Regions from separate parts of the Pseudarthrobacter sp. NPDC092439 genome, predicted to be linked through region 1. Evidence: riboswitches for the same ligand, from Rfam matches in the RefSeq annotation. Region 1 holds a riboswitch; each other region holds the start of a gene.
The links. A riboswitch is a leader RNA that binds a small molecule or an ion and turns the genes downstream of it on or off. The one in region 1 is predicted to bind S-adenosylmethionine.
Positions count from the first base shown of each region.

Region 2: another riboswitch for S-adenosylmethionine. It lies ahead of ACIQCM_RS08965 (homoserine O-acetyltransferase); the one in region 1 lies ahead of ACIQCM_RS07845 (DUF1737 domain-containing protein).
Region 3: another riboswitch for S-adenosylmethionine. It lies ahead of ACIQCM_RS03645 (aminotransferase class V-fold PLP-dependent enzyme); the one in region 1 lies ahead of ACIQCM_RS07845 (DUF1737 domain-containing protein).

Region 1 covers NZ_JBIVQB010000002.1:641,616-648,897, reverse strand. Annotated here, with positions in the region: gene ACIQCM_RS07860 (EAL domain-containing protein) at 1-750, shown strand, start outside; gene ACIQCM_RS07855 (O-succinylhomoserine sulfhydrylase) at 716-1,924, opposite strand; gene ACIQCM_RS07850 (rhodanese-like domain-containing protein) at 1,921-2,334, opposite strand; gene ACIQCM_RS07845 (DUF1737 domain-containing protein) at 2,331-2,603, opposite strand; SAM riboswitch class IV at 2,617-2,732, opposite strand; gene ACIQCM_RS07840 (extracellular solute-binding protein) at 2,971-3,999, shown strand; gene ACIQCM_RS07835 (ABC transporter permease) at 3,996-5,681, shown strand; gene ACIQCM_RS07830 (ABC transporter ATP-binding protein) at 5,678-6,823, shown strand; gene ACIQCM_RS07825 (AMP-binding protein) at 6,829-7,282, shown strand, end outside.
Region 2 covers NZ_JBIVQB010000003.1:170,335-177,616, forward strand. Annotated here, with positions in the region: gene ACIQCM_RS08955 (zinc-dependent alcohol dehydrogenase family protein) at 1-670, opposite strand, end outside; gene ACIQCM_RS08960 (MFS transporter) at 763-2,145, opposite strand; gene ACIQCM_RS08965 (homoserine O-acetyltransferase) at 2,328-3,443, opposite strand; SAM riboswitch class IV at 3,456-3,571, opposite strand; gene ACIQCM_RS08970 (VOC family protein) at 3,745-4,383, shown strand; gene ACIQCM_RS08975 (CPBP family intramembrane glutamic endopeptidase) at 4,484-5,263, opposite strand; gene ACIQCM_RS08980 (DeoR/GlpR family DNA-binding transcription regulator) at 5,265-6,053, opposite strand; gene hutI (imidazolonepropionase) at 6,089-7,282, opposite strand, start outside.
Region 3 covers NZ_JBIVQB010000001.1:772,769-780,050, reverse strand. Annotated here, with positions in the region: gene smpB (SsrA-binding protein SmpB) at 1-16, shown strand, start outside; RNA gene ssrA (transfer-messenger RNA) at 106-474, shown strand; gene ACIQCM_RS03670 (hypothetical protein) at 623-988, opposite strand; gene ACIQCM_RS03665 (fluoride efflux transporter FluC) at 1,048-1,446, opposite strand; gene ACIQCM_RS03660 (fluoride efflux transporter FluC) at 1,443-1,946, opposite strand; gene ACIQCM_RS03655 (metal-dependent transcriptional regulator) at 1,843-2,556, opposite strand; gene ACIQCM_RS03650 (class I SAM-dependent methyltransferase) at 2,600-3,358, opposite strand; gene ACIQCM_RS03645 (aminotransferase class V-fold PLP-dependent enzyme) at 3,476-4,885, opposite strand; SAM riboswitch class IV at 4,921-5,034, opposite strand; gene hisN (histidinol-phosphatase) at 5,204-6,016, opposite strand; gene rsgA (ribosome small subunit-dependent GTPase A) at 6,063-7,178, opposite strand; gene aroA (3-phosphoshikimate 1-carboxyvinyltransferase) at 7,162-7,282, opposite strand, start outside.

The DNA of each region.
Region 1 (7,282 bases):
GGCCTTGAAGCCGTGGTGCGCTGGAACCGGCCCGGCGTGGGGATGGTGACCGCCGGGGAATTCATCCCCATCGCGGAAAAATCGGGGCTGATTCTTCGAATCGGCGCCTGGGTGCTGCGGGAGGCCCTGCAGCAGGCCCAAGTCTGGCGGCAGCGGCTCCTTGGGGCCGGCGACCTCGCCATAGGGGTGAATATCTCCGCCAGGCAGCTGCAGGACCCCTCAATCTTCGATGAGGTCCAGGACGCAATAGCCCGGGCCGGGATCCAGCCGGACGCCGTGGTGCTTGAAATCACCGAATCCGGACTGGTGGGTGACCTCGACGGCTCCATCCAGGTCCTGGAACGGCTCCGGAAACTGGGTGTGGGCATCGCCGTGGACGATTTCGGAACCGGATATTCCGCACTCAGCTACCTCAGCCGGATACCGGCCAACGTCATAAAAATCGACCGGTCTTTCATCAGCCCGCTGGGGCGGGAGGGCTCCGCGCGGGAACGCGGCCTGGTGGCCGCCATCATTTCCATGGCAGCGGCGCTCGACCTGGTGGTCGTGGCCGAAGGCGTGGAAACGGATAGGCAGGCGAGCGAGGTGGCAGGACTTAACGCGGGGCTCGGCCAGGGCTACCACTGGTGCCGGCCCCTTCCCGGCGCCGCGGTCGAGGACTGGCTGCGTGCCCAGTACGCCCGGGCGGCGGAGCCTTCCCAGGGCCGGGACTGCCTCAGATTTGCTTCAGGGCCTGTTCAAGGTCGCTGACGAGATCGTCCGGATCCTCGAGGCCAACTGACAGCCGGACAACGCCGTCGCTCAGCCCGATCGCCGCCCGCCCTTCCGGCCCCATCGCCCGGTGCGTGGTGGTGGCAGGATGCGTGATGAGCGACTTCGCATCGCCCAGGTTGTTGGAAATGTCGATGATGCGCAGCCCGTCCAGCAGGGCGAAAGCCGCGTCCTTGCCGGTCCGGCCGTCGGCCGCCGCCAGCTCAAACGTCAGCACCGTTCCCCCGGCACGCATCTGCCTGGCTGCCAGGTCGTACTGCGGATGGGACGCCAGCAGCGGATACTTCACCCACCGGACAGCAGGCTGTTCCTCCAGCCATTCGGCCAGGCGCAGGGCTGTGGAGGAAGAGTGGTTGACACGGAGCGCCATGGTTTCCAGGCCTTTGGTCAGCACCCAGGCGTTGAACGCGGACAGCGCCGGACCGGTGTGCCGCATCAGCTGCTTCACCGGGCCGTCGATGAACTCCCGGGTTCCCAGGATCGCTCCGCCCAGCACCCGGCCCTGCCCGTCGATGTGCTTGGTACCCGAGTAGACAATGACGTCGGCGCCCAGGTCGCCGCACCGCTGCAGCAGGGGAGTGGCAAAGACATTGTCGACGACGACGGCCGCCCCCGCAGCATGCGCCAGTTCACTGACCGCCGCGATGTCCACTATTTCCTGCATCGGATTGGAGGGGGATTCGAAGAAGACGGCGGTGGTGGGCCGGGACAGGGCGTCGCGCCACTGGTCCAGGTCCGGGCCGTCCACGAACACGGTCTCCACACCCCAGCGCGGCAGGATTTCGTTGAGGATGACGAAGCAGGACCCGAACAGCGAGCGGGCAGCCACCACGCGGTCCCCGGCCGCCAGTAGGGCGCCGAGGGCTGTGAACACCGCGGACATGCCGGACGCCGTCGCAAAGCACGCCTCGGTGCCTTCCAGTAGGCGCAGCCGTTCCTGGAAGGTGGCCACGGACGGGTTGCCGTAGCGGGAATACACGAACCGCTCGTCTTCGCCTGTGAACGCCCGCTCCGCGGCGGCAGCCGACTCGTAGACAAAGCCGGAGTTCAGGAAGACAGCTTCGGACGTTTCCTGGAAGTTGGTGCGGTCAAGGCCGCCGCGGACCGCCTGGGTATCTGGATTCCAGGCGGCGGCATCGGGGTTGAACGTCACTCGGCGATCCCCAGGTTGGTGGGCAGTCCGCTGTTCTTCCAGCCATTAACCGTCCGCTCACCGTGCCGGTCCGGGACGCCCTCGAAGCCCTCAAGGATGTTGTACGACGTGAAGCCGGCCTGCGTGGCAGCGATGGCGGCGGAGATTGAGCGCTGGCCGGAGCGGCACAGGAACAGCAGTTCCGCGTTGGAATCCTCTGGTGCCTGGCTCCGGAGGTCCTTGATGAAGTCAGGGTTGGGGATTCCGCCGGGAAAAGTCCACTGGATAAAGAGCGGGTCGTTGTCCGTGGCGTTGGTGTCAGGGATGCCGATATGCGCCCATTCGCCCTCCGTGCGCACATCCACCAGGATGGCGCCCTGCTCCAGCTTGGCCCAGGCCTCCTGCGGGGTGAGGTCGCCCGCGTAGCTCACGCGTGGCCCTCGCCGTCGAACTCGAGGTCCGGCGATTCCAGGTCCTCGACTGCGGTGGCAACGGCCGCATCGGCAGATGCGATGGCGGCCGGCAGGATAAGGGCCTGCGCCACGATGACTCCGGTGCCGTTGAACGTGGCCGCGGGGCTGCCGTGCAGGACGTAGCCCTCGGCCAGGGCGGCGGAAATGCGCTCACAGAAGGCGCGGTCATCAGGGCCCGTGATCAGGCGGTAAGACAACTTTTCTTCAGGGGCGGATGCGTCAGACACGACAGAACTCCTTCTCTCACGCTTGCAGCTCGAATGGGTCGATATGCCGAGTATTCACCTGAGGCACCCCGCCGCGAAAGGGAGGGTTGCCGACCGGCCAGTCAGGGCTTGGCGCCGATTCTCATTACTCTCCCAAAACGTAACATCCGGCGCCCATGCCCGCACCGCCGTCGTCGTCATGTTCCGTAATCGAACTGAGCGCGTTCAGGGGCGCCCACCGGCGATGGCGTGCGTACGGCGTGGCGGCGGCGCTGGCGTGACGTATCCCATATACTTCTGCCGCCGCGGCCTCTGGTAAGGTAACGCTAACCTTCCTTTTGTGTCAGTTTCGCGCGGCCCCGGCCGTTTCTTCCAGGAGTGCCTCCTCATGCATCGACCCAAGCTTCTCGCTGCCTGCGCCGCCTTCGCGGTGTCCGCCCTCGCCTTGAGCGGCTGCGGCGTGCTGGGGATCGGCAAGGCGCCGGCGGACCTGCAGATCTATTCGGCCCGGCACTACGACCTTGAAGGTGCCTTCGGCGAGTTCACCAAGGAAACCGGCATCTCCGTCGAATTCATCACCGGCGATGACGCGGAGCTCCTGGAGCGGCTCAAGGCAGAAGGAAAAGACACCCCCGCCGACATCTTCATGACGGTCGACGCGGGCAACCTCTGGAACGCTGGGCGGCAGGATGTGCTGGCAAGCGTTAATTCCGCTGCCCTCGAACAGGCGGTCCCGTCGGACCTGCGTGACCCCGACGGGAAGTGGTTCGGGCTGGCGATGCGTGCCCGCACCATTACCTATAACCCGGACAAGGTGGATCCAGCTGAATTTGACGCCAAGGACACGTACGCGGGCCTTGCGGACCCCAAGTGGAAGGGCCGCCTCTGCATGCGCGACGCGACCTCTTCCTACACCCAGTCATTGGTGGCCGGTCTGATCGGCCTCCACGGTAAGGAGAAGGCCCTTGGGATCGTCAAGGGCTGGGTTGCAAACGACGTGGACATCATGAGCAATGACGTCCTGCTGCTCGAGGCGATTGACGCCGGCGCCTGCGACGTGGGCATCAACAACCACTACTACCTGGCGCGCAAGCTGGAGTCGGACCCGGATTTCGGCGTTGACCTGTTCTGGGCCAGCCAGGGCGGTGCCGGTACGCACGTGAACATCTCAGGCGCGGGCGTGGCCGCAAACTCCGACAACGCGGCCGAGGCCCAGCAGCTCATCGAATGGCTGGCCACAAAGGGACAGAACGCCTTCGTGGACGCAAACCACGAGTTCCCGGTCAATCCGTCTGCCAAGCCCGAGCCGCTGATCGCCGGCTTCGGAGACTTCAAGCGCATGCCGCTGAACGCCGAAGCCTACGGCGACCTGAACGCGGAGGCTACCGAGCTGCTTGCCGAGGCAGGATATAAGTGAGTGGACCGGCTGTCCTGACCGCATCCGCAGCGCCGGCCCGGCGGCGGATGCTGGCAGGAAACGGGCGGCCGCTCTGGTCTGCGCTGGTCCTGCTTGTGGCCGTCCTGGTGGCTACGCCTGTTGTTGCCGTCCTGGTGGACGGACTGGGTACGCTGGGCAGCGGCACCGTGCCCCGCGACCTCGGTGCAATGGTGCTCACCACCGTGCTGCTGATGGCCGGCGTCGGTGCCGGAACGCTGCTGGTGGGCGGCGGACTCGCCTGGCTGGTCACCGCCTACACCTTTCCGCTCCGCAACGTCCTTTCGTGGGCGCTGGTGCTGCCCCTTGCCATGCCCGCCTACATACTGGGCTTCGTCTTCCTGTCCACCTTCGACGTCGGCGGCCCGGTACAGGCCATGCTGCGCTCCATCTTCGGGCCGGGGGCCTGGCTCCCTGAGGTGCGCTCCCTGCCCGGAGCGGTCCTGGTCATGTCGCTGACCCTGTACCCGTACGTCTACCTCCTGGCCAGGACGGCGTTCAGCGAGCAGGGCGCTGCGACGTATGACGCCGCCCGCACCCTGGGCGCCAGTCGTGGCCGGACGCTGTGGCGCGTCCTGGCGCCTCTCGCCCGGCCGTCCCTGGCCGCGGCCCTGGCCCTGGTGATGATGGAGACCCTCACGGACTTTGCCACCGTCCAGTACTTCAACGTCCAAACGGTGTCCGTCGGGGTGTACCTCGTGTGGAAGGGGAGCTTCGATTTCCACGCGGCCACGCAGCTCTCCGTCCTGGTCCTCCTCTTTGCGGTTGCCGTGCTCGCCGCAGAGCGCCTGTTCCGCGGGCGGTCCCGGTTCCATCAGAAAGCCGGCCGGGGAGAAGGGCTGCAGCCGCAGAAACTGTCCGGCTGGGCCGGCTGGGCCGCGATGTTCGCCGGCCTGGCTGTGCTCTCCGCAGGTTTCCTTCTCCCGCTTGCCAGGCTGGCCGCCTGGGCTGTTGGCGAGGCCGTGCCCGCCACGGGACCGGTGCTTGACCCCCGCTTCCCGGGCTACCTGCTGAACAGCGTGGTGGTCGCGGGGATCGCCGCCCTGACATGCGCTGCACTTGCCCTCGCGATCGGCCACAGCGTGCGCCTGGGCGGCGGGCCGGTGGTGGTCTCTGCCGCGCAGGCCACCACATTCGGCTACGCCGTTCCTGGCGCCGTGATCGGCATCGGCGTGCTCATTGCCTTCGCCAACCTCGACGGGTTCCTGGAAGGTGCCGGTGTGCCGGGCGGTACCGGACTCCTGGTGACCGGCTCGGTGGCCGGCATCCTCGCCGCCTACGTGGTGCGCTTCCTGGGACCCGCCTACCAGGCCGTGGACGCAAGCTTTGCCAAGATCTCACCCGCGCTGACGGCGTCCGCATTGAGCCTCGGCGCCTCGCCGGGGCGGCTCCTGGCGCGGGTGCACCTGCCGCTGGCCCGACGCGGAGCGGCCGTGGCCGCAGCTCTCGTAGCCATCGATGCGGTCAAGGAGCTGCCAATAGTCCTGCTCCTGCGTCCATTCGGATTCACCACCGTTTCGGTCTGGGTATATGAGCTTGCCCGCGAGAACTTTTGGGAAAAGGCGGCGCTGCCTGCGCTGGGGATCGTCGCAGTCGCCATTATTCCGGTGTACTTCCTTTTCCGGCGCACAGCCGGCCTCCGCGACCGGACGGTGGCACCATGAGCAGTTCCCCGACCCACGGAACGCCCTCCCTGGAGCTTGCGGGCGTCAGCATGAGCTACGGCAAGGTCGCAGCGGCGGCATCCATCGACCTCACGGTGGCGCCCGGCGAACTGGTCACCGTCATCGGACCTTCAGGGTGCGGCAAATCGACGATGCTTCGCCTTATCGCCGGGCTGGAGCGGCCCGACGCAGGAACCATCACCATTGCCGGCGAGACGGTCGCTGACCGGCGCCGGTTCCTGGAGCCGGAGCGCCGCCGCGTAGGCCTTGTGTTCCAGGAACACGCGCTCTTCCCCAACATGACCGTGGCCAGGAACGTCGCCTTCGGGCTGAACCGGCTGCCGGCCACGGAGCGCCGGAAAAGGGTTGCCGAGGTCCTGGAAATCGTCCGGCTCGGGCACCTGGCCAGCCGCTACCCCCACGAGCTCTCCGGCGGAGAGCAACAGCGTGTGGCGCTGGCGCGTGCACTGGCGCCCCGCCCCGCCGTCGTCCTTTTGGATGAACCGTTCTCCAGCCTGGACGAAACCCTCCGCGGCCGGGTGCGTGCGGACATCGTTGCCGCGCTGCAGGAAAGCGGAACCACGGGCCTGTTCGTCACGCACGACCAGACCGAGGCGCTCTCCGTGGGGCAGCGCGTGGTGGTGATGCGCGCGGGTGCCATCGAACAAAGCGACATCCCGGAGAAGGTCTTTGAACAGCCGGCGACGCGCTTCGTGGCCTCGTTCATGGGCGACGCCGACTTCCTTCCCGCGCATGTCCACAATGCGCTGCTGACATGCGAGATCGGGGTCGTGTCGACGGTTCCCGGCTGGGGCGGGTGCGATGTGGACGTCGACGTGGTGCTCCGTCCCCACGAGGTGGCGCTGGGCCTGGATCCGGCCGGTACCGCCGAGGTGGTATCGCTGGAGTACCGGGGGGCGTTTGTCCTCCACCACGTCCGCCTGGCCTCCGGCCGCACCCTCCGCTCCTGGCAGCCGCACCAGGTGCGCCACGCCCCGGGCACCCGGGTCCACGTTTCCGTCACTGCGGGAACGACGCCGACCCTTCTGGTTGGCGACCACGCGGTCACCGGCCCGCCGGCCGGCTCAGCGCGCTCCACGCAACGCCTGGCGGCGCCTTCCCCCGCCACAACCTTGAGGTAATTTCCGTGACCATCGCACCACCCAGCAGGCTCCTTGAGACGGCGGCGCCCGCCGTGCCATTTGCGGCGCAACTTGCCCGGTTCGGGGACCGCCCCGCGGTGGTCGCCGGGCCGGACACGCTCAGCTACACGCAGCTGGCGGTGCGGGTGCACGAGGCGGCGGAACGGCTTGGATCGGCACGGCGGCTGGTGCTGCTGGCGGCAACCAACGGCATCGATTCCCTGGTGGCGTACCTGGCCGCGCTGTCCGCCGGGCACCCCTTGGTGCTGGTGCCCGGCGACAATCCGGCAGCCGTGGAATCCATCAGGACAGCATTCGACCCGGACGTGATCATGGTCGACGGCGCCGGCGACGGGGCGCCGCGCATCGCGGAGGTCCGTCCGGAGACCCGGCACGTGCTCCACCCGGACCTTGCCCTGATGCTGAGCACTTCCGGGTCCACCGGCTCTCCCAAGCTGG
Region 2 (7,282 bases), on a different contig from region 1:
TGGCAATGACGGAGGCCGCGCCGGCAAGGCGTGCTGCCATGACTGCCGAAAGCCCCACGGCGCCGAGGCCGAAGACGGCGACCGACTGGCCGGCGTCGACCGCTGCCGTGTTGAAGACCGCGCCCATGCCGGTGAGCACTGCGCAGCCGAACATGGCCGCCACGGTGTCCGGGATGCCGTCGTCGATGACCACCACCGACTCCCGAGCCACTACCGCGTAATCGGCGAACGCCGAGACACCCAGGTGGTGGTTGATTCGTTCCCCGGAGGCCGTCCGAAGCAGGGCCTCACCGTGCAGCAGGTCCCCTGAGCCGTTGACCTCGGCGGCACGGTGGCACAGGGCAGGCCGGCCGGCCCGGCAGGCGCGGCAGTCGCCGCAGCTGGGAACGAAGACCAGCACCACGTGGTCGCCCACGGAGACACCTTCGACGCCGGGTCCCACGGCCTGCACCCGTCCTACCGCCTCGTGTCCCAGCGCCATGGGAAGCGGGCGAACGCGCGATCCGTCCACCACCGAGAGGTCCGAATGGCAGAGGCTGGAATAGGTGATGGCGATGCCCAGTTCCCCGGCGCGCGGCTCGGGGCGGTCAAGCTCCTCCACCACCAGGGGACGGGCATCTGTGTAGCTGGTTCCGGCGGGAACGGTGTTGTAGAGGACAGCGGCTCGCATGGCGGCTCCTTGCTGTGGATGGTTCATGGCATGCAGCTGCCCGGACCCGGAAACCGGATCCGGGCAGCTGCCCTGGCTGGTGTCGCCGTGGGTTACTTCTTGGACGCGGCGAGCAGGTCCGCGGTGCCCTTGGCATCCGCAGCGTCAACGTCGCGCAGCGAGATACCCCGGGTTTCCTTGAGGAAGAAGACCGAGATGGCCGTGACGACGCAGGCTCCGAGCAGGTACAGCGCCACCGGCGTGGAGGAGCCGAAGTTGCTCAGCAGGGCCGTGGCGATGATCGGGGCCAACGAACCGGCAACGATCGAGGTCACCTGGTAGCCCAGGGATACGCCGGAGTAGCGCATCCGGGTGGGGAACATTTCGGCCATGATGGAGGGCTGGCCCGCGTACATCAGGGCGTGGAAGATCAGGCCGATGGTGATGGCTGCCAGGATAATCATGTCGTTGGCGGTGTCCATCATGGGGAAGGCGAAGAATCCCCAGGTGCCGCCCAGGATGGCGCCGGCCATGTAGACCGGACGGCGGCCGAAGGCATCGGACATCTTGCCCACCAGCGGCACCGTGCAGAAGTGGATGAAGTGGGCCACCAGCAGCAGGAGCAGGATCCGGGACGTGTCCGTTTCCACGACGACCTTGAGGTAGGTGATGGAGAACGTCACCACCAGGTAGTAGAGGATGTTCTCGGCGAAGCGCAGGCCCATGGCGGTGAAGACACCGCGCGGGTAGCGGCGGAAGACCTCTGCGACGCCGTAGCCCTTGTTTTCAACGGCAACTTCCTTGCGGGCCTCGATGAAGATCGGGGCGTCCTGGACTTTGGTCCGGATGTAGTAGCCGATGATGACGATCACCGCGGAGAGCCAGAACGCAACACGCCAGCCCCAACCGAGGAAGGCCTCCTGGGAGAGCGTGGAGGACAGGGTGAAGAGGACGCCGGTTGCCAGCAGGTTGCCCATGGGAACTGCGGACTGCGGCCAGCTGGACCAGAAACCGCGCGACTTGTTCGGGCTGTGCTCGGCCACGAGCAGGACGGCGCCGCCCCACTCACCGCCGACGGCGAAGCCCTGCACGAACCGCAGGAAGACCAGCAGGGCCGGTGCCCAGTAGCCGATCTGCGCAAACGTGGGCAGGCAGCCCATGAGGAAGGTGGCAACGCCCACCAGGATGATGCTGAGCTGCAGCAGCTGCTTGCGGCCGAACTTGTCGCCAAAGTGGCCGAAGACAATGCCGCCGATGGGGCGGGCGACGAATCCGACGGCGTACGTCACGAAGGCGGCGATGATGCCGTCCAGTTCCGTGCCCGAATTGGGGAAGAACGTCTTGCCGAACACCAGCGTGGCGGCCGAGGCGTAGAGGAAGAACTCGTACCATTCAACGACCGTGCCGGCCATGGAAGCCGTAACGACCTTCTTAAGGCCGCTGGCCTGGACGTCAGGTTCCCCGACCCGCCCTGCGGCTGACTTTTCCGTACTCATTAATGAACTCCTTCGGCGTCTACGTCGACGCCAGATGCGACCAGGATGAGGCAATGCGATGTGATGTACACAACATACCGCCACTTCACACGAGTATGGCCTTTCTACAGGCGCAACCTCAACGGCAAATAGTGCAGAAGGCATCTGCATAAATGCACACAGGAGGCTGCAAGGGGCCCGGATTATGCGCCGAGGTGATCACGCAGCCGGGCGCCGAGCTGGCCGATCTCGGTCAGGAAGCCGTCATGGCCGATGGGCGCGGCAATGAGGTGGACGTCCACCTCTCCGGGCAGGGCGGCGGCGAGCTCGCGCGACTGCTCCGGAAAATACAAACGGTCGGAATCCACCGCGGCCACGAAGAATCTCGCGGTAGTCCGGGCCAGGCTTTCCGCCAGCGATCCCCTGCCGCGGGTGACGTCGTGGCTCATCAGCGCCTCGGTGAGCACGATATAGCTGTTGGCGTCGAAGCGCCGGACCAGCTTGGCGCCCTGGTGGTCGAGGTAGCTTTCCACCTGGTACCGGCCGCGCCCAGCCAGGGTCTCCGCCTGCAGCGGAGCTTCGCCCGCTTGCGGGTTGCGGCCGAACCTGCCGTCAAACTCCTGCGCGGAACGGTAGGTGATGTGGGCGATCCTGCGGGCCAGCGCAAGGCCGCCCTCGGGGAACGCGCCGTCGTAATAGTCGCCGTCGTTGTAGTTGGCGTCCTGTCGGATGGCGAGCGTCTGGGCCTGGGCAAAGGCGATCTGCTCGGCGGTGCTGGCTGCGCCGATGGCGATGACCGCACAGCGATGGACCCGCTCAGGGTAGGTGACGGCCCATTCCAGCGCCCGCGCCCCGCCCAGGGATCCACCCAGCACTGCGAACCAGGACCGGATGCCCAGCTGGTCGGCGAGCCGCGCCTCGGCCACGGTGCTGTCGCGCAGGGTCACCAGCGGGAAGCGGGAGCCCCAGGGTTTCCCGTCCGGAGCGGGCGACGACGGCCCGGTGGACCCGTAGCATCCGCCCAGGATGTTAATGGCCACCACAAAGAATTTGTCCGTGTCCACGGGCGCGCCGGGGCCGGCGAGCTCTTCCCACCAGCCGTCCTCGTCCGTGTCGCCGCGCGTCACGTGGGTACTGCCGGTCAGTGCATGCTCAATAAGGACGGCATTGGAACCGTCGGCATTCAGGGTGCCCCAGGTCTCATAGGCCAGCGTGACATCCGGCAGGAATCCGCCGGCCTCCAGCTCCATCCCGCCAATGCCTGCGTAGCGGACCACGCCATGCCGGGGCCCTGCGGTACGGGGAACGGTGACTGTCATATACAAACCTCTTCTGCGCGCTTGCCCGCCGCCGGGAGGCCGGCAGGCCAGGTCCTCACCCGGGGCACCCCGCCGCGGAAGGAGGGTTGCCGGCCAGCAAGCCGGGGCTGTTGCTGGCACTCATGACCTCCCCCGAGTGTATGAAAGATCCCCCGGGCGGCGCCACGCATGTGACCCGTTATGACATCCGGCGTCACGCCGGCGCGCCCTTCCGGGTGGTCGTCCGGGACGGCTCCCCGCTTATTTCCAAGTAAGGCGATCCTAAGCTGAGAGCCCGATCACAAAGTGCCAAGATGTTGCCATGCGCATGGATCACGTCTCTTACGCCTGTGAACACGATGGCCTGGCTGCCACCACTGACCGGATTTCCTCCGCCCTTGGCGTCGAGGCGGTTAAGGGCGGGGTGCATCCCCGCTTCGGGACGCGCAACATGATCATCCCTCTGGCGGGCCACAAGTACCTTGAGGTCGTGGAGGTCCTGGACCACCCGGCGTCGGACAAGGCTCCGTTCGGCCAGGCCGTCCGCTCCCGTTCCGCGGCCGGCGGCGGCTGGATGGGCTGGTGCGTCGAAGTGGACGACCTGGCACCCTTCGAGGAGCGCCTGGGCCGCTCCGCGGTCAACGGCAACCGCAAGTTCCCTGACGGCCGCGAACTGGTCTGGAAGCAGATCGGCATCCTGGGCCTGATCGCTGATCCGCAGGTCCCCTACATGCTCAAGTGGGAGGGGGATCCCTCGCTGCACCCCTCGAACGCCTACAACAGCAGCCTGAAAATGCGCTCGCTGACCATCGCCGGCTCCCCCGAGCGCGTCACCGAATGGCTCGGCGAGCCGGTGGAACGCCCGTTGGAAGACGTGGCCGTGGACTGGGTGGCCCCACACGGCACCCCGGGCATCCTCGCCGTCACGTTCGAGACCGCCACTGGCCCCGTCACGATCTGACCGCACCACAGCTTCGGCCGCCATCAGCGGGTGACAACGGCGTCGCCCACCGATGGCGGCCGAATTCTCTTTAAGCCAAATTCCCTTCAACCGCGCTGAATCAGCCCAGGCCCACGGCACGGCCGAAGAGGCTAAAGCCGACGAAGGCCACCGTGTCCAGCAGGGCATGGGCGACGACCAGCGGCATGACCCGGCGCGTCCGGGTGTACAGCCAGGCGAAGACGATCCCCATCACCACGTTTCCGATGAAGGGCCCAAACCCCTGGTACAGGTGGTAGGTGCCGCGGAGCAGGGCGCTGACGGCAATGGCAGCCGGCACGCTCCAGCCGAATTTTCCGAACCGGTCCAGCAGGTAACCCACCACGATGACCTCCTCCACCACCCCGTGGCGGACGGCGGACAGGACCAGTACCGGGACCGTCCACCAGTAAGCGTCGAGGGCGCTGGGGACGATGGCGGTGGTGATACCAAGTGCCCGGCCGGCCGCGTAGAGGCCCAGCGAAGGCACCCCGATCAGGGCGGCCAGCCCCAGTCCGTGCAGGATGTCCCGGCCGGGGCGGGCCAGGTCGAAGCCCAGTTTCCGGAAGGCTGACCCGCTCTGGGCAGGATCCCCGGTGCCTGCCTGCCGCTGGCCCGTGAGGAAGTAGATCACCAGCAGCACCGGGACCAGGGCAAAGATGATGTCCAGCAGCTGGTAGGCCAGGTCGAAGTACTCGCGGCTGCTCTGGGAGCGGTTCAGCGTGGACGTGCCTTGTGCCAGCGGCGCGCGGGACATCTTGTCCAGGAGCTGCACCACGGAGTACACCGCCGACTGGCCCAGGGACAGGCCCAGGACGATGAGGACTTCGAATGTGAGGCGTCGGCGCGATGAGACCAGCATGTCAGGCAGGCGCCACGATCACTTGAGTGCCACTGGCTTCGAAGGCGGCCTTGTCACGCGCGGAGATCCCGGCGTCGGTGATGAGCCTGGTGAAGTTGTAGCCGTGCATGGTGGCGAAGGCGCGGACCCCCACCTTGGAGGAATCGGCCAGGACGTAGGACACGCGGGCCCGGCTGGCCAGGAGGGTGTTGACGGAAGCTTCCCCTTCGCCGGTGTTGGTGGGCCCCACCTCGGGATCGATGCCGTTGACGCCGATGAAGGCGATGTCCAACACCACTTTCTGCATGATGATGTCCGTATAGGGGCCCACCAGTTCGTAGGAACGGGGGTTGAGGATGCCGCCGGTCACCATGACCTTGATGTTGGGCCGGACGGCCAGCTGCCCGGCGATATTGATGGCGTTGGTGACCACGGTGAGGGTGGGCTGGTTGGACGGCGCGTTCAGGTCCTCGCGCGTGGCCAGGATCTGCGCCAGCACCGTGCTGGTGGTGCCGCCGCACAGTCCGATGACGGCACCGGGGGTAATCAGCGCGGACGCGGCCTGGGCGATCTGCTGCTTGGCCTCTGCGTGGTCGTCCCGGTTGTACCGGCCGGGAAGGTCATAGGCCAGGGCACCGGTGGTCGCCCCTCCCCGCGTGCGGGTGAGCAGCCGGCGCTTGGCCAGGCTGTCCAGGTCCCGCCGGGCGGTGGCGGGCGAGACGTTCAACGTGTTGACGATCTCCTCGACTTCCACCTGGCCTGTCCGGGCCAACAGGTCCAGGATCGCCGTGAGTCGGTCGGTTCGGGTCATGCGGCCTCCGGGGATTGCAGTCTGGGGGCCGGCTGCTACGCCACCCGTACGCCGGCCCGCCACACAGCGTACGTCAGCGGCATGCCCGGACGGTAGGCGAGGTGCGTGGCGGAGGGAGCGTTGAGCAGGTGAAGGTCCGCGCGGTGTCCGACGGCGATGGAGCCCACCGCGCGTTCGCCGTCGGCGTCCTTTCCGGCCTCCCGATGGAGGGCGAGCGCGCCCCCGTAGGTCGCGGCCCGGACGGCCTCGTGAACGCTCAGCCGCATCTGCAGGACTGCCGTAGTGACGCAGAATGACATGGAACTGGTGTACGAGGTGCCGGGGTTGCAGTTGGAAGCCAGCGCCACCTGGACGCCGGCGTCCAACAGGGTGCGGGCGGGGGCCAGCGGCTGGCGGGTGGAGAGGTCGCATGCCGGAAGGCACGTGGCCACGGTGCCGCGGTTTCCGGTGCCCGCGGCGGCATCCCAGCCGGTCCAGGTATCCGCGAGCGCGGCAACGTCCCGCTCCGACAGGTAGTTGACGTGGTCCACGCTGGCCGCTCCCACTTCCACAGCAAGCTGCACGCCCGGGCCTTCGCCCAACTGGTTGCCGTGCACCCGCAGTCCCAGTCCGGCGTCGCGGCACGCCAGCAGGACCCTGCGGGACTGCTCGGCGGTGAAGGCCCCTTCCTCGCAAAACACGTCCGCCCACTTCACATAGGGGCGGACGGCGTCCAGCATGGGGCCGCACACCAGGTCCGTGTACGCCTCCGGGTCCTGGCCCGCCGGGACCAGGTGCGCGCCGAGGAAAGTCACTTCGTCCGCGACGGTGGACGCGATGCGGGCGCTGCGGGCCTCGTGCTCAACGTCGAGGCCGTAACCGGTCTTGGTTTCCAGGTAGGTGGTGCCCTGGGATGCCGCTTCCGCCACCCGCCCCATGGCCAGCCGGGTCAGGTCGAAGTCGGAGGCCTCCCGGGTGGCCCCCATGGTGACGCCAATGCCGCCGGCGGAGTAGGACTCCCCCGCCATGCGTGCCTCGAACTCCGCGGTACGGTCCCCGGCGAATACCAGGTGGCTGTGCGAATCCACCCAGCCGGGCAGCAGGGCACGGCCTCCGGCATCCACGGACTCATCGGCGGCCGGGGCGTCTCCCGCGGAACCGATCCAGGCGATCCGCTCCCCTTCCACCACCACGGCCGCTCTCTTCAGGACCCGGTGCTCCAGGTCCTGGGTCATCAGCTCGGCAATGTT
Region 3 (7,282 bases), on a different contig from region 1:
CAACCGCCGCCGCTGACCCTGCCGGCGTCCGGGAATGATTCGCGGGGGTCATGCGTTATGATAAATAGTCCGGTGGGCATGCCTGCCGGTTTGGTAACAAAATACGGGGATGATCGGTTTCGACGATGTTAGTCGCGACAGGTGAAGCGGGCCGAGGATGCAGAATTATCTCGTTAACGCTGTCTGCAAACCAATAAGTGCCGAATCTAAGCGCACTGACTTCGCTCTTGCTGCCTAAGCAGTAAGACAGTCCGTCAGCCCGGGGTTGCTATCGCCCCGGTTCCTGGCGTCATTTAGATAGCCACTGCTGTTTACCCTCGTCATCGGGGTGAACGGGACTCTTAGGTGACTGGGCCCGGATCAGCCAGCTGTTTGCAGCATGGCTGGGGCCGAGAAAATCCGACGCAAACTGCGCCCGGAGAAGCCCTGACAACACGACATCGGACGGGGGTTCAATTCCCCCCATCTCCACTTTTTGTGAAAACACCCCGGTCCTTGGACCGGGGTGCTTTTTTGCGCCAGGGAGCATCATTCTCGACGCGGATATTCCCTGACGCGGCCCATATATGGGGGCGTCAGGAAAGATGCGCGTCGAAACTGAACCAGCGCACCGAACTGCCTGTTACTGGTCTACGACATCCACGACGCCGATGAAGCGCGTGCCGACGCCTTCGAATTCGCTCCGGATAGCTCCGGCGGGGCGTTCCGGCACTTCGTGCCTGGTGTGGTGTTCGCAGGCAACAAAACTGAAGTCGGGCCACCACTTCTTGGGCCGGGCTGCTTCCTCGTAGCCGCACACGGCGCAGACCAAATGAACCCACACGGGGCGCTTCCCAGTGCGGTTTGCCCGCGACTGCACCAGCCACGGCGGCGGGTTGTCCAGCAGGGCCCCGAGTTCCTCCTCCGCCATCCACTTGGGCAGGCCGTGGCGCTGCGCCATTTCAAGGGGTATGTCGAGGGCAATTGCTGCGTCACGTCTGCTAATCATCACTGTCCACCATACGGGAGGGCTCCAAATCGCTTTTCGGCAGCAACAGGCCCGCCCGGTCAGGAGGCCAGCGCCACCCCCGCAGCCGCGGCGGCAAACCCCAGCACCAGGTTCGTGGCCACGTTCACCGCACCCGCCCCAAACCGCGCCTCGCTGAACAGCCGTACGGTGGCGGTAGTCCATGAGCTGAACGTTGTGAGCCCGCCGGCGAGGCCCGTTCCGACGGCGGCCCGCCACTCGGGTGTCATGGCCGGACTTTCCGTGGCGGCGTAGGTCAGCCCGATCAGGAAACAGCCTGCCACGTTGACCAGCAGAGTAGCCCACGGCCAGTGCTGCCGCCCCGACCCGCCGGGCCCGCGGACGCTGCGCCGTGCGCTGTGGTGGGCAAACCAGCTGTCCACGGCAAACCGGAGCAGGGCGCCTGCCATCCCGCACAGGCCTACCAGCACCGCCGTCATGGTGTGACTTCCGCAGGACGCGCAAGCAACCGGCCCAGGCGCCAGCCGGCCCCCGCAGCGGCGAGGCCGAACACCAGCGACAGGGCAAGGTACAGCAGCCACGCCTGGTGTTCACCAGCCCGCAGCAGCTGGTCGGTGGAGAACATGACGGCGGAGAAGGTGGTGAAGGATCCGAGCAGCCCCGGGCCGATCCCCGCACGCAGCCAGAAGGATGTCTGCGGCCGCGCCATCCAGAGCGTGGTCAAGGCGGCGAGGACAAAGCTTCCTGCAACGTTAATAAGGAGTGTTGTCCATGGAACAGATCCGGTACCTTCCGGAAAAACCAACCCCAGGCCGTACCGCAGTTCCGTGCCGAGGAGGCCGCCTGCAGCCACTGCCAGCCAGGCGCGCCACACGTCAGCCGTCACCCAAGAGGCAGCCGGGATGCGGGTGGTCCGTGTGGACCCAGAGTGCTGACGTGATCTCCTCGGCGAAGTCGTAGTCCCTGCTTCGGCCCGCATTGCGGATCCGCACCACTAAGGCTCCTCCGAAGGGACGCCGGCCCAGCACTTCGACTTCATCGTCGATGTCGATGTGCTCGGCGGACAGATACCGGAGGAGATCCGGGTTGTCGTCGCTGATCCTCGTGATCCTGCCGGTGTGGCCCTCATCGAGTTCGCCCATGAGGTGGGCCCGCGGCACCATGACCTGGCCGTCCGCGGAGGGGATCGGGTCGCCATGCGGGTCCCTCAGCGGATGGCCCAGCTTGGCCGAAACCCGTTCGATGAACGTGTCCGATACAGCGTGCTCCAGCAGTTCCGCCTCGTCGTGGACCTCGTCCCAGCTGTAGCCGAGCTGCTGTACGAGGTACGTCTCGATCAGACGGTGCCGCCGCACCATGGCCAGCGCCAGCCGCAGCCCGGCGTCGGTCAGCGTGATGGCGCTGTAGGGCTTGTGGTCCACCAGGCCCTGGTCCTTGAGTTTGCGGACCATCTCGGACACCGAAGAATTTGCAACGCCCAGCCGCTGCGCGAGCTGCGAGGACGTAATGGCCTTGTCCTGCCACTCCGTGAAGGAGTAGATGACCTTAACGTAGTCCTCGATGGAGGAGGAGGGCGCGCTGGTCTTCACAGGTCAAGCCTACCGGGTGCGGGGCGGCACGGCAGGGCAAGGGTCAGGCCTTGGCGGCGCGCCACGCCAACGTCAGGTAGGGCAGCTTCAGGTCGAGCCCGGCGGCGTGGCCCAGATGGTCGTGCAGGTACCAGTCCAGGTTGGCCAGCACTTTGGCGCGGGTCGCCTCGCCTGCCCGCAGGTAATAGCTGCGCGACTTGGCCAACTCCATCAGGTCCTCGGTGGTCACAGTGTCCTGCCAGTGCGTGACGTGCCCCTCCGGGCCCTTGAATTCGGGCCCCACCACCGGCCGGAAGTCAGGTTTGTACACGTCCCCCGCGTGCATGATCCGCGACAGGCGGTGCACCCACGGCACAGACGTGTCCAGCTGGTTCCACACGAGACCCAGGATGCCTCCCGGCCGCAGCACACGCGCCAGTTCGGCGCTTGCCGCCAGCGGATCGCACCAGTGCCATGCCTGGGCCACAGTGACGACGTCGAACGACGCGCCGGGCAGGCCTGTCGCCTCCGCTGTCCCCGCCACCGCCGTGGCACCAGGGCAGTGGAACTTCAGTTGGGCCAGCATGTCTGCGGACGGGTCGATAGCCGTCACCGCCAATCCCCGATTCAGCAGGAGGGCGGTGAATTTTCCGGTTCCGGCTCCAACGTCCAGTGCGTCCCGTGCCCCTTCAGGAACCACCCATTGGGCTGCGTCTTCGGGATATCCGGGCCGCACCCGCTGGTAGTGGCTGCCGCCGGAACGGAAGCTGCTGCCCAGCTCCTGGCGTCGTCCGTGATCTAGCTTGGGGCCACCCCGAACCACCGTGCCGCCTCCCGTTTCCCGTGCCCGGGCAGCTGGTGCGCCGAGGATTACCCCTCGAATTTACCGCATCAGCAACATGGAGCCGGCCGGCGGCACAGGCCCCGTCCGGTCCAGGACTCAGGTGTCCGTGCAGGGAGCTGCACCGGCGGTACCCGGGGTGTTCGGCGCCCAGTGCGGGTAGGTCCGGGTGTCGTTGGCCGGCACCCAGCGGCCGGCGTCCACCACGTAGTCCCAGCCGAGGCCGGTGGTCCTGAGGGCCCGGATGCCGGCCAGCAGGCGCTGCGCGTCCTCCAGCCGGGAACCCACACCGAAGCTGGCCCGCAGTGAACCGGACGGCAGTCCCAAGCGCTTGAGCAGTGGATGGGCGCAGAAGCGGCCGTCGCGCAGGCCCACGCCGTGCTCGGCGGACAGGTATGCCGCCACGAGCCCGGCGTCGTAGCCCTCCACCGAGAAGTTGACCACGCCGATGGTGTCCGTCTCCGGGTTGGAGTCATTGAAGATCTGGTGCACCCTCACTCCGCTGATCTCCTGCAGGCCCTCCACCAGGAAAGACCGAATGGCCGACTCATGGGTGTGCCAGCGCTCCTGGTCCAGTCCCGCGATGACCTGCGCGGCCCGCGCCAGGGTGGCGGCGCCCAGCACGTTGGGTGAGCCCCCCTCATGGCGGGCCGGTCCGGTAGCCCAGCTGACGCCGTCGAGCTTTGCCTCCGTGACGGCGCCGCCGCCGGCGAGGTGGGGGGTGCCGGCGTCCAGCCAGTCGGGGCGGCCTACCAGCACTCCGGCGCCGAAAGGCGCGTAGAGCTTGTGTCCCGAGAAGGCGAGGTAGTCGACGTCGTCCGCTGCGATGTCCACGCGGCGGTGCGGCGCGAGCTGGGCGGCGTCCACGACAATCCGGGCGCCGTGCTGGTGGGCGAGCGCGGCAAGGGCGCGCACCGGGAGGATCTCGCCGGTGACGTTGGAGGCGCCCGTTACGGCCAGGAGGCTAACGCCGCCCTGCTCAAGTTCGGCGCGCACGGCCTCCAGGGTTCCGGCGATGCTGTCCGCGGCCACGATGCTCCGGTGCGGGACGCCCTGCCACGGCAGCAGGTTGGCGTGGTGCTCGATGTCGAGGTAGAGGACGTCCCCGTCGGGCCGGCCGCCGGTAAGCGGGAGGCAGCCGGCAAGCAGGTTCAGGGAGTCGGTGGTGTTGCGGGTGAAGATGACCGAGTCGTCCGGCCGGCCGCCCACGAATTCCCGCACGATGTTCCGTGCGTTCTCGTAAACGGACGTGCTGATCTGGGACGCGTACCCGGCGCCGCGGTGCACGCTGGCGTAGTACGGCAGGATTTCGTTCAGGTAAGCCGAGACCACAGACAGCGCCGGGGCGGAGGCGCCGTAGTCGAGGTTCGCATAGCGGACGTGTCCGCCGGTGATCAGGGGCGCCTGGATTTCGGCGCCGGTGACGGCGGCCAGCGGCCGGGCCGCTGCTTCAATACGGGCGTCGGCGGGCAGGGCCGGACGGGCGGGGGTGACGGTGGCAGTTGTCACAGAGACCTCACTGGGAAAGGACTCCACAAACGGGGAATCCGCGCTTGCCGCATCCGCTCCGGACCGGCCTGGTCGTCACCCGGGGCACCCCGCCGCGAATGGAGGGTTGCCGGCCAGCAAACCGGGGTTTAGCGCTGGCACTCGTGACCTGGTTAAGAGCGTAGGACATCCGGCGGGCAAGGTTTAAGCGGGCCGCAATGTTAAGGCGATTGTTACGCGCAGCCGCTGATAGCTCCTTTGGGCGAATATAACGACGACGGGCGCCTCAGTTCGGGGCGCCCGTCGTCGTAATCTTCGGCCGGGAAAGGTCCGGTGAAGCTAGAGGAGGTCGTCCAGGTAGGGGTTCAGGCGGTGCAGCACTTCAGTGTGCAGGATGGAGTTGGTGGCCAGCGCATTCCCGCCGAAAGGCCCGTCCTGGCCTTCCAGCGAAGTGAAGCGGCCGCCGGCTTCCACCACGATAGGCACCAGTGCGGCCATGTCGTACAGGTTCAGTTCGGGTTCGCAGGCGATGTCCACCGAACCCTCCGCCACCATGCAGTATGACCAGAAATCCCCGAAAGCCCGGGTGCGCCAGACGTCTTCGGTCAGACCCAGGAACTCGTCCAGGTTGCCCCGTTCCTTCCAGCCGCCCAGGCTCGAGTAGGACAGGGATGCGTCCGCCAGGTTGGAGACGTTGGAGACCCGTAGCCGGCTTGCTGCCGCCAGGGAACGGCCGGTGTAGGAACCCATACCCTTGGCACCCCACCAGCGCTTGCCCAGGGCGGGAGCGCTGACCACCCCGACCACCGGTTCGCCCTCGTCCACGAGTGCGATCAAGGTGGCCCAGACCGGTACTCCGCGGACAAAGTTCTTGGTGCCGTCGATGGGGTCGATGATCCAGCGGCGTGAGCCGTGGCCGGTGCTGCCGAATTCCTCGCCGAGCACGGCATCGCGCGGACGGGACCGGGAGAGCTGGCCGCGGATGGCCTCCTCGGCGGCCTTGTCCGCGTCGGTGACCGGCGTCAGGTCGGGCTTGGTCTCCACATGGAGATCAAGTGCCTTGAAGCGGCTCATGGTCTGGTCATCCACGGAGTCGGCCAGGACATGGGCCAGGCGCAGGTCATCGTTGTAGCTCGAAGCGGGTTGGATCATGCTTCCAAACTACCGTCTGCGCGCGGATCTGCTGGGAGATCCGGCGTCAGGTGACGCTGCCGAGTTCCTTGGCTTCCTGTGCCTCGTTGCGCGGATCCGCCCCAAGGAGGCGGCGCAGGGACGCCAGCCGGGCGGTGCCGGTGGGTCCTGCGTGCCCTTCTTTGACCCAGGCATCCAACCCGCAGTCCACGGCGCTGGCGGTGTGCTTGCAGCCCCGTTCGCAGTCCTCGATCCCGGGCGAGAGGTCCGGGAACGAGCGCAGGATCCGGTCGGGGTCCACGTGGGCCAGCCCGAACGAGCGGATCCCGGGGGTGTCGATGATCCAGCTGCCCGGGGGAGCTTCAGCAAGCCGGAGGGCCAGCGCGGATGAGGACGTGTGGCGTCCCCGGCCGGTCACGGCATTGACGCCGCCCGTGGCCCGCTCCGCGCCGGTCAGGGCGTTAACCATGGTGGACTTGCCCACGCCGGAATGGCCCAGCATCACGGTGACTTTGCCGTCCAGGTAGGCGCGGAGGCGGGCAACGGCGTCGCTGTCCAGGCGGGCGGACAGCCCGTCATCGGAGCGGGCGTCGATTCCCGAGGCCCGGTCGTCGGCCGTCCGGCTGATAATGACGGGGAACTCGAGGTGCGTGTAATTCGACAGGAGCTCCGCAGGATCCTTGACGTCCGCCTTGGTGACGAGCAGGATCGGCTCGATGCCGGCGTCGTACGCTGCCACCAGCGCGCGGTCGATGAACCCGGTCCGTGGCTCCGGGTTGGCGGCGGCGACCACGATGACCAGCTGGTCCGCGTTGGCCACGACGGCGCGTTCCACGGGGTCCGTGTCATCGGCGCTGCGGCGCAGCAGGGTGCGGCGCTCCTGGATCCTGACCAGGCGGGCCAGCGTATCGGGCTCGCCGGAGACATCGCCAACCAGTGACACGAAGTCCCCGGCCACCACGGGGGAGCGCCGCAGCTCCCGTGCCCGTGCCGCAATGATCACGCGTTCGGAGGCGGAATCCTCGTCCACTACGGCCGTATAGCGACCCCGGTCCACCGTGATGATGCGGCCGGTAACGGCGTCATCGTGGCTCGGCCGGTCCTTGGTGCGCGGCCGGGAGCCCTTCTTGCTGGGCCGGATTCGGACATCCGATTCATCCCAGGAGTCAGTGCTCCGAGCCACTGCCCGAACCCTCCGCCCCTTGCGCGAGCATCCCGGACCAGAGCCTGGGGAAGTCCGGCATGGTCTTGCCCGTGGTGGCGATGTCCTCCACCTCCACGCCCTCC